2 regions of the Streptomyces sp. NPDC060209 genome follow, and region 2 is predicted to be linked to the other one. Evidence: riboswitches for the same ligand, from Rfam matches in the RefSeq annotation. Region 2 holds a riboswitch; the other holds the start of a gene.

Region 1 (7,649 bases), on a different contig from region 2:
TCGTGTAGTCGTCCGGCGTCTCGATGGACTTGAGGCCCTCGGCCGACTTGTCCTTGTACGGACCCTTGTACTTGTCGCCGCCCTCGAGGTAGGCCTTGAAGTACGTCGGGCCGTTGGACAGGGCCTCCGGCGCGAAGTTGGAGCGCTCGACGGCGTACTTGACGTCCTTCGAGGTGACCTCGGTGCCGTCCTCGTACTTCACGCCCTTGCGGAGCGTGTACGTCCAGGTCTTGGCGTCCGCGCTGGCCTTGCCGAGGCCGGTGGCGAGGTCGGGAACGACCTCCAGGCTCTCCTTGCCGGCGGCCGGCTTGAAGGTCACCAGCGAACGGCCGTACAGGCGGGAGAAGTTCTGCACCCAGCCGTAGTACGTGTTGCCGGGGTCCAGGGAGTCCGGGCCACTCGCGTGCTCCAGAGTGACCGTCCCCCCCTTCTTGTCGGTCTGGTTGACGATGCTGGTCAGGCCCGCATCAGCCTTGACGTTGCCCCCACCGCCGTTGCTGTCACCGCCCGAATCGCTGCTGCTGCACGCCGATGCGCCGAGCGACACCGCCACGGCCACGGCTATGGCCGCTGCTGTCTTTCTGTTCTGCATGCTGAGGAAAGCCCCCTCGCTAGTCCGGTGCGGCACTGCCGCGATTACTTGCCACGAGGGTCGAGTGCGTCACGCAGCCCGTCCCCCAGCAGATTGAAGGCCAGCACGGTGATGAAGATCGCCATGCCGGGGATGACCATGAACATCGGGTCCACCTCGTAGAGGTCGACCGCCTGCGTGAGCATGCCGCCCCAGGACGCCTGCGGCGGCGCGATACCGACGCCGAGGAAGGACAGGGATGCCTCGAAGAGGATGTTCGTGGGGATCAGCAGCGTCGCGTACACGAGGATCGGCGCGATCAGGTTCGGCAGCAGCTCGCGGAAGAGGATGAACGGGCCGCGCGCACCGAGCGACTTGGCGGCCTCGACGAACTCCCGCTCGCGCAGCGACAGGGTCTGCGCACGGACGATACGGCCGATGTAGGGCCAGCTGAAGAAGCCGATCACGAAGATCAGGACCGCGATCCGCAGCGTGAGCCCTTCCATCCCGAAGGCGTTGCCCTGCAGGGAGGCGGAGATGGAGATCGCGAAGAGCAGCAGCGGGAAGGCGAGGAAGGTGTCCATCAGGCGGCTGATGAAGCTGTCCACCCAGCCGCCGTAGAACCCGGCCACGACGCCCATGACGACGCCGATGACGACGGAGAGCAGCGTGGAGCCGACGGCGACCACGAGGGAGACCCAGGAGCCTTCGAGGATGCGCGCCAGGATGTCGCGTCCGGTCTGCGGTTCGACTCCGAGGGGATGGTCCCAGCTGATGCCGCCGAGGGCGCCCTTGGGGGCCAGCATGACGGGGTCGACCAGACTCTGGTTGAACGCGTCGGGGTCGAGCCCGAGGAGCGACTGCAGCGGCTTGGACAGCACCGCGGTGAGGATCAGCAGCACGACAACGATGCCACCGGCCATCGCGGCCTTGTCCCGCTTGAAGCGCATCCAGGCGATGCGGCCGAGCGAACGGCCCTCGATCTCCTTGCGCCCGGCGCCTTCCAGCACCGTTTCGGGCCGCACGTCCGCCCCGGTGGTCTCGATCGGTGCCGTCATTGCGCTGGAGACCCCTCTCGGCCGACGGTGGCCGGCCTGTGACCGCCGCTGTAGCGGCTCTAACAAAACATGACAGATGTGATCGCACACGACCGAACTGACCCTGTTTGAAAGAGGGGTTCGCCGGGCATGGAGCACCTGCTGTAGGGAGTCTTCAACCACTTTGCGATCACCCGCCAGACCTGACGGGGAATGTTTGCTCAAACGTGATGCTGCCAAAGGGCTTCCGTTATCCGGACAGCCATGCTTCCTGAGCGGACCTCTCGGCCACTAATCCGCTATAGCGGACATGACGCCCAACAGCACCGAACAGGGCATCAATTGGCCCTGAGGTTCAGGTGCTTCCCGACGCTTTCTCAGTACGCGTGGGGGGCCGGGCCGGTGGTCGGCGGGTAGCCGTAGCCGGGAACCGCGGGAGCCGGGGCGTGCGCCTCGCGGTCGTAGAAGGGCCTGGAGTTGGCGTTCAGCCACATCGCGACGGGGTCGTACTCGTCGGACAGCGAGACCGTGGAGACGGGCAGCCCGTCGGGGACCACCCCGATCGACTGCTGCATCATCGCGCGGACCGCGTCGACGGACGGCCTGCCGGTGTCGTAGAGGTCGAGCCCGATCGCGAGGTACGGGACGCCGAGCGCGGGCTGCACCCAGGCGCGGCGCAGCGCGCGGACGGCGGGGGTGCGGTGGGCGTTCTGCGACAGCAGGGCGTAGAACTGCGGGATCTCGATGGCGGGTTCGGAGAGCCGCAGCGGCCCGGCGGGCATCCGGTCGAGGCCGGTGGCGATGCGACGCAGGTCCAGCCAGGGGATGCCGACACCGCCGCCGGGGGCGTGCGGGTTGAGCCAGATACCCCAGCGGTCGGGGAAGAGGGCGCGGGCGATGTCGCGGCCGGTGGTCACCTCGTGGGCCCTGTTCCAGCCGCTGGCCGAGAGCTCCTGGGCGGAGGTCACGCACGGGGCGTAACCCTGGCCGTCGACCTCCATGTTGCCGTACTGGGCGTCGGGGGAGCCCGCCGTGCCGTGCCAGAGCAGCATCCAGACCTGGCCGTCCGCCAGGGACCGCAGCAGCGCCTCGTACGCGTCGAGGCGCCCCGGGGTCACTTGGCGAAGCATGTGCTCGACCTGTCCCCAAGCGCTCGACTCCTCCCCCACTCTCGACTTCGCTCGAGTGGGGGGACCCCCATGAGCAGGGGATACCCCATCGGCCGCCCCCATGCCTGACGCACTCACCCTGGGTCCCGCCCCTCTTCGATCCGCTGTTCCGCATGCTTCACGGTGCTGTGGTGCCACTCCCGGGCACACGGGGCGGCCTCGTCATCCAACCAGCTTATGCGCCGCCCCTGACACCGGCTTGACGCCACGTAGCAGGAGGAGCTCCGCTCTCAGTACCCGTCGCGCCGGTAGAACGGGCGGACCTTCTCCAGCATCCAGTCGCCGACCGGGTCCTGCGTCACGTCGAGCAGGACCAGATTGACCGGCCACGGCACCTGGACCCGGCCCAGCGCGCGGCCCAGGGCGTCCAGCGGGGCGCTCTGGGCCGCGGCCTCCCGGACGGCGAACTCGACGCCGACGAAGAGGGCGGGGGTGTCGCCCTCGATGCTGGCCAGCGCCCGGCGCGCGGTGCTCACCACTCCGGTCTCCTGGAATTCGGCGGACACCGCGGAGAGGAAGTCGACGGGGTCCTCCTTCCAGTCCGGCTCGTACAGCCGCACCCGGCCGCCGCTCGCGGGACCGTCCAGCGGGGTGCGCCCGGCCCGGCAGAGCTCGGCGACGGCGGGGGGCGGCAGGGGCACCCCGACGACGCCGCCCGGGTTGACGGCTATCCCGAGCTGCGGGGGCAGTCCACGGGCGAACTCGCGTGCGGGCGCCACGGTGAAGGAGAGATGGGGGCCGACGCACTGGAGGAACTGCGCCTCGGAGCTGAACACGGGGACGTACGCGCCGCCGTCGATGTCGACCGTCGGCAGGTCGAGGTCGGTGCTGCCGGGCCCGCCGCCGTTCGGCAGGGGCACCCAGACATGGCTGCGGCCGAGCACCTCGACCAGCCGCCCCCCTGCCCCGGGCACGCCGAGCGAGGCACTGAGCACTTCTTCGAACTCGTTGGCCGGCCATCCCTGCGACGGATAGGACGGGGCCTGGGCCTGAGCCGGAATGTCCACGGTGTCTGTGTCCCTTTCTCGCCATGCTGTGCGGCTGAAACCTTAGACCGGCTCGCGCCACGAAGGCAGCGCCGCAGGCAGGAGCGGCCTCCGGGCCCACCGCACCGTCCAGATTCCGGACAGCCCCCCGGAGGGGCGCGAACTGTGCGTATGCGAACGGTGACGCCCCCAGGACCTCTCGCCGCCTGCGCGACCCGTGCGGGACTACTCCTGCCGGAGCCGCGCCTCCGGGAAGGAGATCCGGGCGATCGCCGCCGCCGTCTCCCGGTCGAGCAGCACCGCCGAGGCACACCCCGGCGGCAGCAGACCGCTCTCGGTGTCGCGCAGCAGCCGGCCGACCGCACGCCGGTGCCGGGCGAAGGCGTAGCCGGACACTCCCCGCCCCCGCTCCCGCTGCCCCTGCCTGGCCACCCGCGGGGTGACATCGAGCAGGACGAGATGGAGGGTGCTGCCCCGGCGCCCGGCCTCACGCGCCAGCCAGCGCCGCACCCAGGCCTGCGTACCGCAGTCGTGCACGACCACCGATCCGCCCGAGCGCAGGGCCCGCCACAGCCCCGCGTAGTGCGCGGCGCGCACCAGGGGGCGGTAGAGGGCGTACGGGAGCAAGGCGGGCAGAGCGGCCGCCCAGCGGTCCCTGGTGTCCTGGGAGTCGATCGCGTGTTCCTGGACCGCCCGCCGGATCAGCGTCGACTTCCCGCTGCCGGGCAGCCCCGAGACCACCACCACATCCCCCGCCGCGAAGTCCAGGCTGTGCGGCCCGCGGCCGCCCCGGCCCCGCAGATCACGCACCACCGGCGCGTGCCCGTCCGTCAGCTCCCGGGCGGGCACGCCCGGCTGCTGGGGCATCGCACCGCGTGCCGCCCCCGCGGTGGTCGCGTAGCGCTGCAACGTCATCGCCTTCCCCCTGCCGAGTCACCCACTGACCTGCCCAAGAAGTGTAAAGAAAAGGTAATGCGGCACAACCGCTTCCGACCGCACGTGTCGGAACCGGCACCCGTGCGGACCGGGACGCCCCACTCTCCCCCAATGCGTGCGATGATGACCCCGCCAACTGCATACCGGCCGTTTGAATCCGCGCGGGAGAGTCCCGGTCACTGTGTGCGCCGGGCGCCGAAGGAGCAAGTTCCTCCCTTGAATCTCTCAGGCCCCGTACCGCGTGGATGAGGCAGATCTGAAAAGCGGGCCGCTGCGCGGCCCCACCCAAGGTGCAAGCCGAGCGTGAAGGGGACGACCCTTCAGGACCCTTTCAGGGGCTCTCGGCGAACCTCTCAGGTTCCGATGACAGATGGGGAGGGAACCACCCCCTGTCGTCATGCCCTGGAGCCATGTCCATGAGCACTGCCCCGAGCGCCGCCCCCCGTCTCACCGCCCTCGATGCCCTGCATCGGTCCCTGGGCGCGACCATGACCGACTTCGCCGGCTGGGACATGCCGCTGCGCTACGCCAGCGAGCGCGACGAGCACAACGCCGTCCGCACCCGGGCCGGACTCTTCGACCTGTCGCACATGGGCGAGATCACCGTCACCGGTCCGCAGGCGGCGGCCTTCCTGAGCTACGCGCTGGTCGGCAACATCGCCACCGTCGGTGTCGGCCGGGCCCGCTACACGATGATCGTCGCGGAGGACGGCGGGATCCTGGACGACCTGATCGTCTACCGCCTGGCCGACACCGGGTATCTGGTCGTCGCCAACGCGGGCAACGCCCAGCTGGTCCTGGACACCCTCACCGAGCGCGCGGCGGGCTTCGACACCGAGGTGCGGGACGACCGCGACGCGTACGCGCTGCTCGCGGTACAGGGACCCGACTCCCCCGCCGTACTGAAGTCGGTCACGGACGCCGACCTGGACGGACTGAAGTACTACGCCGGACTCCCCGGGACGGTCGCCGGTGTCCCCGCGCTCATCGCCCGTACCGGCTACACCGGCGAGGACGGCTTCGAGCTCTTCGTGGCCCCCGAGCACGCCGAGCAGCTGTGGAGTGCCCTCACCGAGGCCGGTGCGCCGTACGGGCTGATCCCCTGCGGGCTCTCCTGCCGCGACACGCTCCGGCTGGAGGCGGGCATGCCGCTGTACGGCCACGAACTGACCACCGCGCTGACGCCCTTCGACGCGGGCCTGGGCAGGGTCGTGAAGTTCGAGAAGGAGGGCGACTTCGTCGGCCGCGAGGCGCTGTCCGCCGCGGCCGCCCGCGCGGAGACCGCCCCGCCCCGCAAGCTCGTCGGCCTGATTGCCGAGGGCCGCCGGGTGCCGCGAGCCGGTTACCCCGTCGTGGCCGGCGGGAAGGTCGTCGGCGAGGTCACCTCCGGTGCCCCCTCACCCACCCTGGGCAAGCCGATCGCCATGGCCTACGTTGACGCGGCGCACGCCGCGCCCGGCACCGAGGGTGTCGGGGTCGACATCCGGGGCACGCACGAGCCGTACGAGGTCGTGGCGCTGCCCTTCTACAAGCGCCGTAAGTGACACAGAGCACCGCGCACGTGACGCATTCGTGTCTCACACCGTAAGACCACCGTTCATCAGCACTCCCCCGCGTACAGGAGAATTCAGGTCATGAGCAACCCCCAGCAGCTGCGGTACAGCAAGGAGCACGAGTGGCTGTCGGCCCTCGAGGACGGCGTGGCCACGGTCGGAATCACCGAGTACGCGGCCAACGCGCTCGGTGACGTCGTCTACGCCCAGCTCCCGGAGGTCGGTGACACGGTGACCGCGGGCGAGACCTGCGGTGAGCTGGAGTCGACCAAGTCGGTCAGCGACCTGTACTCGCCGGTGACCGGCGAGGTGACCGCGGCCAACCAGGACGTCGTGGACGACCCGTCGCTGGTGAACTCCGCTCCCTTCGAGGGCGGCTGGCTGTTCAAGGTGCGCGTCGCGGAGGAGCCGAAGGACCTTCTCTCCGCCGACGAGTACACCGCGTTCTCCGGCAACTGAGACCTTAGGGACCCACTGATGTCGCTTCTCAACTCCTCCCTCCACGAGCTGGACCCGGACGTCGCCGCCGCCGTCGACGCCGAGCTCCACCGCCAGCAGTCCACCCTCGAGATGATCGCCTCGGAGAACTTCGCTCCGGTCGCGGTCATGGAGGCGCAGGGCTCCGTCCTCACCAACAAGTACGCCGAGGGCTACCCCGGCCGCCGCTACTACGGTGGCTGCGAGCACGTCGACGTGGTCGAGCAGATCGCGATCGACCGCATCAAGGCGCTCTTCGGCGCCGAGGCCGCGAACGTCCAGCCGCACTCGGGTGCGCAGGCCAACGCCGCCGCGATGTTCGCCCTGCTGAAGCCGGGCGACACGATCATGGGCCTGAACCTGGCCCACGGCGGTCACCTGACCCACGGCATGAAGATCAACTTCTCCGGCAAGCTCTACAACGTGGTCCCGTACCACGTCGACGACACCGGCGTCGTGGACATGGCCGAGGTCGAGCGCCTCGCCAAGGAGTCGAAGCCGAAGCTCATCGTGGCCGGCTGGTCCGCCTACCCCCGCCAGCTGGACTTCGCCGCCTTCCGCCGCATCGCGGACGAGGTCGGCGCGTACCTGATGGTCGACATGGCGCACTTCGCGGGCCTGGTCGCCGCGGGTCTGCACCCGAACCCGGTGCCGCACGCCCACGTCGTCACGACCACCACGCACAAGACCCTCGGCGGTCCTCGCGGTGGCGTGATCCTGTCGACGCAGGAGCTCGCCAAGAAGATCAACTCCGCGGTCTTCCCCGGTCAGCAGGGTGGCCCGCTGGAGCACGTGATCGCGGCCAAGGCCGTCTCCTTCAAGGTCGCGGCGACCGAGGAGTTCAAGGAGCGCCAGCAGCGCACCCTGGACGGCGCCCGCATCCTCGCCGAGCGCCTCGTGCAGTCTGATGTCACCGAGGT
Region 2 (7,649 bases):
CAGGCCGCTGACCCATGATCTCTTCAAGGATGTGCTCGAGGCCGTCGGCCAGGAGCTCACCGAGGTCCGCATCACGGACCTCCGCGAAGGGGTCTTCTACGCGGAGCTGGTCTTTGCCAGCGGGGTCGAGGTGAGCGCGCGTCCGTCCGACGCCATAGCGCTCGCCCTGCGCACCGGCACGCCGATCTACGGCAGTGACGGGGTGCTCGACGACGCGGGTATCGCCATCCCGGACGAGCAGGAGGACGAGGTGGAGAAGTTCCGCGAGTTCCTCGACCAGATCTCGCCGGAGGACTTCGGTACCAACAGCCAGTGACCGTCCTGCGGGGGCGGTGTCAGCGCATCCGGCAAGCCGTTCCCGGTATTCAGTCACGGGAAACCACCCTCAGGGTGATTATCACTCGGCGTGCCGAGTGTGGCGATCGTTGACGCACCCCTGGTGACTGCCTACCTTCGAGGTGGCAGGTCAAGGACGGAGGTCGGCGTGAGAAGCAGCGGCGACGGTACGGCTGCGGGTGGGCCGTACCGGCAGCACGGCAGTGCGGCCGACCACTCCATCAGACAGCCGGTTCAGCCGGCGGTGGTGGCAGCGGACGGTGTGGCAGTGGCAGGGGATATCGGCTATCGGGGGCCGACAGCGTGCGCAGCGGCCGGGATCACCTATCGACAGCTCGACTACTGGGCGCGTACGGGGCTCGTGGAGCCGAGCGTGCGTCCGGCGTACGGGTCGGGGACACAGCGTCTCTACAGTTTCCGGGACGTGGTTCTCCTCAAGATCGTCAAGCGCTTCCTGGACACGGGTGTCGCTCTGCAGAACATCCGCACCACCGTTCAGCACCTCAGGGCCCGAGGATTCACGGATCTCGAGCGGATGACCCTGATGAGCGACGGGGCGACGGTCTACGAGTGCTCCTCACCCGACGAGGTCGTGAAGCTGCTCCAGGGGGGCCAGGGGGTCTTCGGCATCGCCGTCGGTGTGGTCTGGCGGGATGTCGACGCGGCGCTGTCCCAGCTCCACGGGGAGCGTGTCGACACCGGGGAGACCCTGATCGGGCACAACCCCGCCGATGAACTGGCGAGGCGGCGCAACCGCGCGGGCTGAGCCTCCGGGGCGGGACGGCGCGACGCGTGTGCCGGGTGGGGCGGTTGTCAGTGGCGTAGGGCAGCATCGGTCCATGTGAGAGCCGCGCCCACCATCCTGCATCTGGACATGGATGCCTTCTACGCCTCTGCGGAGCAGGCGGCGAAGCCCAGCCTGCGTGGCAAGCCGGTTGTGGTGGGCGGTCTGGGGATGCGCGGCGTGGTCGCCACCGCGTCGTACGAGGCACGGCGCCTGGGCGTGCATTCGGCGATGCCGATGGCGCAGGCCAGGCGGCTCGCGCCCAACGCGGCGTATCTCGTCCCGCGTTTCGCGCTCTACCGGACGGTGAGCGATCAGGTGATGGAACTGCTCGGACGGCTGTCACCGCTCGTCGAGCCGCTCAGTCTGGACGAGGCGTTCGTCGATCTGGAAGCCGGTGGGGTCGCCGACGACTCGGTGTCCGCCCGTGCGATCGGTGAACAGTTGCGCACCGTGATCAGGGCTGTCACCGGACTCAGTGGTTCCGTCGGCCTCGCCGGCTCCAAGATGCTGGCCAAGATCGCCTCCGAGGAGGCGAAACCGGACGGGCTGCTGCTGATCGAGCCCGGCACCGAGCGTGAGCTCCTGGCCCCCATGTCCGTGCGCATCCTCCCGGGTGTGGGGCCGGCCACCGGCGACCATCTCCGGCGCGCCGGCATGACCGTCGTCAGCCACCTGGCGGAGGCGGGTGAGGCGGAGCTGGTGCGGCTCCTGGGCAAGGCGCACGGCGTCGCGCTCAACCGCATGGCGCGGGGCTACGACGACCGTCCCGTCGTCGCCGAGAGGGACGCCAAGTCCGTGTCGGTGGAGGACACCTTCGACGTGGACCTGCACGACCGCGTGCGCGTCAGGACGGAGGTGGAGCGGCTCGCGGCCCGGTGCGTACAGCGGCTGCGAGGTGCGGGGCGGTCCGGGCGCACGGTCGTCCTCAAGGTGCGCCGCTACGACTTCTCGACGCTCACCAGGTCCGAGACCCTGCGCGGCCCCACCGACGACCCCACGGTGGTCAGGGAGGCCGCTGCGCGGCTTCTGGAGGCCGTGGACACGACCGGCGGTGTACGGCTGCTCGGAGTCGGTGTCACGGGGCTGGCGGACTTCACGCAGGAGGATCTCTTCGCGCAGGCCGCCGACGCGGAGCACGCCGCCGAGGAGTCCGCGGCCGCCGACGCCGCCCCGGACGAGCGGGACGGCGCGGCGGAGACAGCGGAGGGGGAGGATGCCCGGGAGAGCGAGGAGCGGCTGGCCGCCCGGCGGTGGCCGGCCGGACACGACGTACGGCACGACGTGCACGGGCACGGCTGGGTGCAGGGGAGCGGTGTCGGCCGTGTCACCGTGCGCTTCGAGGAGCCGTGGACGCCGCCCGGCCGGGTGCGTACGTTCCGCATCGACGACCCGGAGCTGCAGCCGGCCGATCCGCTTCCCCTGGTGCGGGACCCGGAGGACTACTCCTCCTGGCCCGCCAGCCTGCCGAAGTCCCTGTCGGGACCTCCGTCGGAGGGAGAGGCGTCCAGCCCGTAATGGCGGTAGAGCTGCAGTTCCTGCTCGGGAGACAGATGGCGGCCCACGCCGAAGTCGGGCGCGTCCTTGATCAGGGTCCGGTCGAAGGGAATCAGCAGGGCGCCGTCGACGAATTCGCTCGGCTCCAGCGGGACGAACGCGTCCCTGGTGAAGAGACCCGTGCGTACGGCGGCCCATTCAGGCACCCCGGTGGCGTCGTCGAGGTAGACCTCGTCCACCGTTCCGATCTTGGCACCTTGACGGTCGAAGGCCTTGCGGCCGATCAGGCTGCGCGGATCGATGTCGGTCTGCACGGTGCCTCCCACTGGTCACAACTGCATCAGGTGGTCGCGGCTGCTCCACAGGCTCTACGAAAGGCCACATCCGGGCCGTCGGCCACTCGAGACGGCGCCCGCCGACCCCGCTGGTAGGCTGGAACACGGCTGCTGACCCTGTGCGGGAGAGTCCTCCGGAGCGATCCGGGGGCGCCGAAGGAGCAACTCCTCCCCGGAATCTCTCAGGCCCCCGTACCGCACGGACGAGGTCACTCTGGAAAGCAGGGCGGGATCCGTACGGCGCGTGCCGCGACGGACACCGCCCTCACCGACGGTGAAAGCCGGTATGCCTCAGGGCGTGCCGGTGAAGCTCTCAGGTCGAGATGACAGATGGGGAGGCCGTTCGGGCAGCCACGCCGTGGCGCCCCTCGCAGGTCGTGGCAGACCAGGAGGCCTCCATCATGACCCCCCGTCGCACTCCGCTCTCCCAGCTGGAGCAGGGCATCCCCTTCGAGCAGCGCCACATCGGGCCCGATGCCGAGGCACAGGCGAAGATGCTCGCCCAGGTCGGCTACGGCTCCCTCGACGAGCTCACCGCCGCCGCGGTGCCCGACGTGATCAAGAGTGCCGAGGCGCTGAACCTCCCCGAGGCGCGTACCGAGGCCGAGGTCCTTGCCGAGCTGCGCAGCCTCGCCGACCGCAACCAGGTGCTCGCACCGATGATCGGTCTCGGCTACTACGGCACGTTCACCCCGCCGGTGATCCTGCGCAACGTCATGGAGAACCCCGCCTGGTACACGGCCTACACGCCGTACCAGCCGGAGATCTCCCAGGGGCGGCTCGAGGCCCTCCTGAACTTCCAGACGATGGTCGCCGACCTCACCGGGCTGCCGACCTCGGGCGCCTCGCTCCTCGACGAGGGCACGGCCGCGGCCGAGGCCATGGCGCTGGCGCGACGGGTCGGCAAGGTGAAGGACGGCGTCTTCCTGGTCGACGCCGACACGCTGCCGCAGACCGTCGCGGTGATCGAGACCCGCGCCGAGCCGACCGGTGTCGAGGTCGTCGTCGCCGACCTCACCGAGGGCATCCCGGCGGAGATCGCCGAGCGCGGCGTCTTCGGTGTGCTGCTCCAGTACCCGGGCGCCTCCGGTGCCGTCCGCGACATCAAGCCGGTCATCGAGCAGGCGCACGAACTGGGCGCGATCGTGTCCGTCGCCGCCGACCTGCTGGCTCTGACCCTGCTCACCTCCCCGGGCGAACTCGGCGCGGACATCGCTGTGGGCACCACGCAGCGCTTCGGTGTCCCGATGGGCTTCGGCGGGCCGCACGCCGGCTTCATGGCCGTACGCGAGAAGTTCGCCCGCAGCCTGCCCGGCCGCCTCGTCGGTGTCTCCGTCGACGCGGACGGCGACAGGGCTTACCGTCTGGCACTGCAGACCCGCGAGCAGCACATCCGCCGTGAGAAGGCCACCAGCAACATCTGTACCGCTCAGGTGCTGCTCGCCGTCATGGCCGGCATGTACGCCGTCTACCACGGCCCCGAGGGGCTGCGGACGATCGCCCGGCGCACCCACCGGTTCGCCGCCATCCTGGCCGAGGGGCTGCGGGCCGCCGGAACCGAGGTCGTGCACGACGCGTACTTCGACACCCTCACCGTCCGCGTGCCGGGCGGGGCGTCCGACGTGGTCGCCGCCGCGCGTGAGCGCGGGGTGAATCTGCGCCTCGTCGACGCCGACCGTGTCTCCGTCGCGTGTGACGAGACCACCACCCGGACCCGGATCGCCGCCGTCTGGGCGGCCTTCGGTGCCGGTGGCGACATCGAGGCGCTGGACGCCGAGACGGCCGACGCGCTGCCCGAGGGGCTGCTGCGCACCGACGCCGTCCTCACCCACCCGGTCTTCCACCAGCACCGCTCCGAGACGGCGATGCTGCGCTACCTGCGCAAGCTCGCCGACCGTGACTACGCGCTGGACCGCGGCATGATCCCGCTCGGCTCCTGCACCATGAAGCTCAACGCGACCGCCGAGATGGAGTCGATCACCTGGCCCGAGTTCGGTGCGCTGCATCCCTTCGCGCCGGCCGAGCAGGCACAGGGCTTCCTCACCCTCATCCGCGAGCTGGAGGAGCGTCTCGCCGAGGTCACCGGCTACGACGCCGTCTCCATCCAGCCCAACGCCGGCTCGCAGGGCGAGTTCGCGGGGCTGCTGGCCGTTCGCGCGTACCACCGCGCCAACGGGGATCACGGGCGCACCGTCTGCCTCATCCCGTCCTCCGCGCACGGCACCAACGCCGCGAGCGCCGTCATGGCCGGCATGAAGGTCGTCGTGGTGAAGACCGCCGACGACGGCGAGGTCGACATAGAGGATCTGCGGGCCAAGATCGCGAAGCACCGCGACGAGCTCGCCGTCCTCATGATCACCTACCCCTCCACGCACGGCGTCTTCGAGGAGCACGTCGCCGACATCTGCGGCGAGGTGCACGACGCCGGTGGCCAGGTGTACGTGGACGGCGCCAACCTCAACGCGCTGGTCGGTCTCGCCAAGCCGGGCCATTTCGGCGGAGACGTCTCCCACCTGAACCTGCACAAGACCTTCTGCATCCCGCACGGCGGCGGCGGCCCGGGCGTCGGTCCGGTCGGGGTGCGCGCCCACCTGGCGCCGTATCTCCCCAACCACCCCCTCCAGCCCGCGGCGGGCCCGGAGACCGGTGTCGGCCCGATCTCGGCCGCTCCGTGGGGATCGGCAGGCATCCTGCCGATCTCGTGGGCGTACGTACGCCTCATGGGGGGCGAGGGTCTGAAGCGTGCGACGCAGGTCGCCGTACTCGCGGCCAACTACATCGCCAAGCGGCTCGAACCGCACTTCCCGGTCCTGTACAACGGCCCGGCCGGTCTGGTCGCGCACGAGTGCATCGTCGACCTGCGGCCGATCTCCAAGGCGACCGGCGTCAGTATCGACGACATCGCCAAGCGGCTGATCGACTACGGGTTCCACTCGCCGACCATGTCGTTCCCGGTGGCCGGGACGCTGATGATCGAACCGACGGAGAGCGAGGACCTTGCCGAGCTCGACCGTTTCTGCGACACGATGATCGCCATCCGCGGCGAGATCGAGAAGGTCGCCTCGGGTGAGTGGAGCGCGGACGACAACCCGCTGCGCAACGCCCCGCACACGGCCGCGGCGCTCGGTGGGGAGTGGAAGCACGCCTACACCCGCGAGGAGGCGGTCTTCCCGTCCGGCGTCACGCCCTCGGACAAGTACTGGCCGCCGGTGCGCCGGATCGACGGTGCGTTCGGCGACCGCAACCTGGTCTGCTCCTGCCCGCCGCTGGATGCCTACGACCAGTAGGAACGCGGACACGCGTCGGGGCCGGTGCGGAGACTTCTCCGGGCCGGCCCCAGTGTTCTGTCCGCCGCGGTCAGGCGGCTTTCATCACCTGGCCGCTCTTGAGCGGTCGGTGCGGGGCGATGATCTGCCCGTCCGGGAGCAGCTCGCCGGTGTCCTCGAAGAGCAGGACGCCGTTGCACAGCAGGCTCCAGCCCTGTTCCGGGTGGTGAGCCATCAGGCGTGCGGCTTCACGGTCGTTGGAGTCAGCGGTCGGGCAGGGTGGCTGGTGCTGGCACATGAGTGGGTTCTTTCGCTGCGTCGATTCGAGTGTCCTGCGGCTGGACGAGGTGTTCATGGCCGCCCCCGTATCAAGTCGGTCCGGTCCCAGTGTTGCCCTACGGGCGTCTCTCCGCAGGGATTTCGCGGCAGCTGCTGTTCTCCTCCCATGACGCATCACCCGGCCGGACGGTTCAACGCAACTGCACTGTCCGTTCGGATGGTTCGGGGTGACCTGACCGGACTAGTCCGGACGGGTACGGACGCGCCCCCGCCGAGCGGCTCGGTGGGGGCGCGTGAGGAAGGAGGGTCAGGCGGGCGACCCGAGAAGGCCGGGAAGGTCCGGAAGAGGGGCCGGGCTGACCCGCAGTGTCATGACCGGGAGCAGGTCCGCGACCCGGTGCGGGCGGTGGGCCGTGATTCCCGGAGGAGCGGGTGCCAGGGGCACCAGTACATCCGTCGGTGCGAGTGCGCCGGCGCCGGCGTCGGCCTCGATGTCGTGGTGCAGCCACAGCGTGAACATGTACAGCTCGGGCACCGACAGCAGACGCGGCTGGTAGTGCGTCGTCGTCGACTCCGCCTGGCGTACGGCGAGTTCGGTGGACACGATGTAAGGGCCCTCGAAGAAGTGCGAGAAGGTCCAGCCGTCGGCAGTGAGCATGGTGTCCGCTGCGGCGACGGCGCGCTCGCCGCTGCGGATCAGGAAGCGCCAGCCGGCGAGGCGAGTGCGCGGTGCCGCCTCGTTCGGCACGATCCGGTCCAGTACGTGGACGGGAAGCGGGAGTTCGGGGCTCAGCGATCCCTGGACGGACCGGAGAGCGGGCGTATGGGCCTCGCGGACTGCGGTGGGAGAACCGAGTGCCGCGAGAACGCTGCGCAGTGCGGGCGCTGGGGCCGGGGAAACATGCAGCGGCATAGTGGGTCGCCTCTCACTTCGGAGACACGGTGATGCGTGGGCGGGTGCAGACGGCGCTGTCGGCGTGCGGGGCCAGAGGAAGGCCGGTGACGGGGCGGACGGGCCGATGCGTCAACTCTCTGCCTCGTTCGCAGAGTTTATACGACAAATGTTCACACGATGTTTCGGCTAGCCGTCCCGCGTATTGCCCGCAAGGTGGATTTGAGCCTTTGAATTGCGCGGTTTCTGTGGATTCGGGC

What was found. A riboswitch is a leader RNA that binds a small molecule or an ion and turns the genes downstream of it on or off. The one in region 2 is predicted to bind glycine.
Region 1: it holds a riboswitch for glycine, as region 2 does, so the genes downstream of both, gcvT (glycine cleavage system aminomethyltransferase GcvT) here and gcvP (aminomethyl-transferring glycine dehydrogenase) in region 2, are expected to answer to the same signal.

Annotation. Positions count from the first base shown of each region.
Region 1 is NZ_JBHWZS010000059.1:27,430-35,078, forward strand. It holds gene ACFWFI_RS14525 (ABC transporter substrate-binding protein) at 1-592, opposite strand, end outside; gene ACFWFI_RS14530 (ABC transporter permease) at 637-1,629, opposite strand; gene ACFWFI_RS14535 (enhanced serine sensitivity protein SseB C-terminal domain-containing protein) at 1,986-2,738, opposite strand; gene ACFWFI_RS14540 (enhanced serine sensitivity protein SseB) at 3,008-3,784, opposite strand; gene ACFWFI_RS14545 (AAA family ATPase) at 3,989-4,678, opposite strand; glycine riboswitch at 4,852-4,949, shown strand; gene gcvT (glycine cleavage system aminomethyltransferase GcvT) at 5,116-6,243, shown strand; gene gcvH (glycine cleavage system protein GcvH) at 6,334-6,711, shown strand; gene glyA (serine hydroxymethyltransferase) at 6,730-7,649, shown strand, end outside.
Region 2 is NZ_JBHWZS010000098.1:1,007-8,655, forward strand. It holds gene ACFWFI_RS20045 (bifunctional nuclease family protein) at 1-316, shown strand, start outside; gene ACFWFI_RS20050 (MerR family transcriptional regulator) at 485-1,102, shown strand; gene ACFWFI_RS20055 (DNA polymerase IV) at 1,178-2,638, shown strand; gene ACFWFI_RS20060 (PRC-barrel domain-containing protein) at 2,563-2,931, opposite strand; glycine riboswitch at 3,065-3,160, shown strand; gene gcvP (aminomethyl-transferring glycine dehydrogenase) at 3,354-6,239, shown strand; gene ACFWFI_RS20070 (DUF5999 family protein) at 6,310-6,516, opposite strand; gene ACFWFI_RS20075 (hypothetical protein) at 6,805-7,410, opposite strand.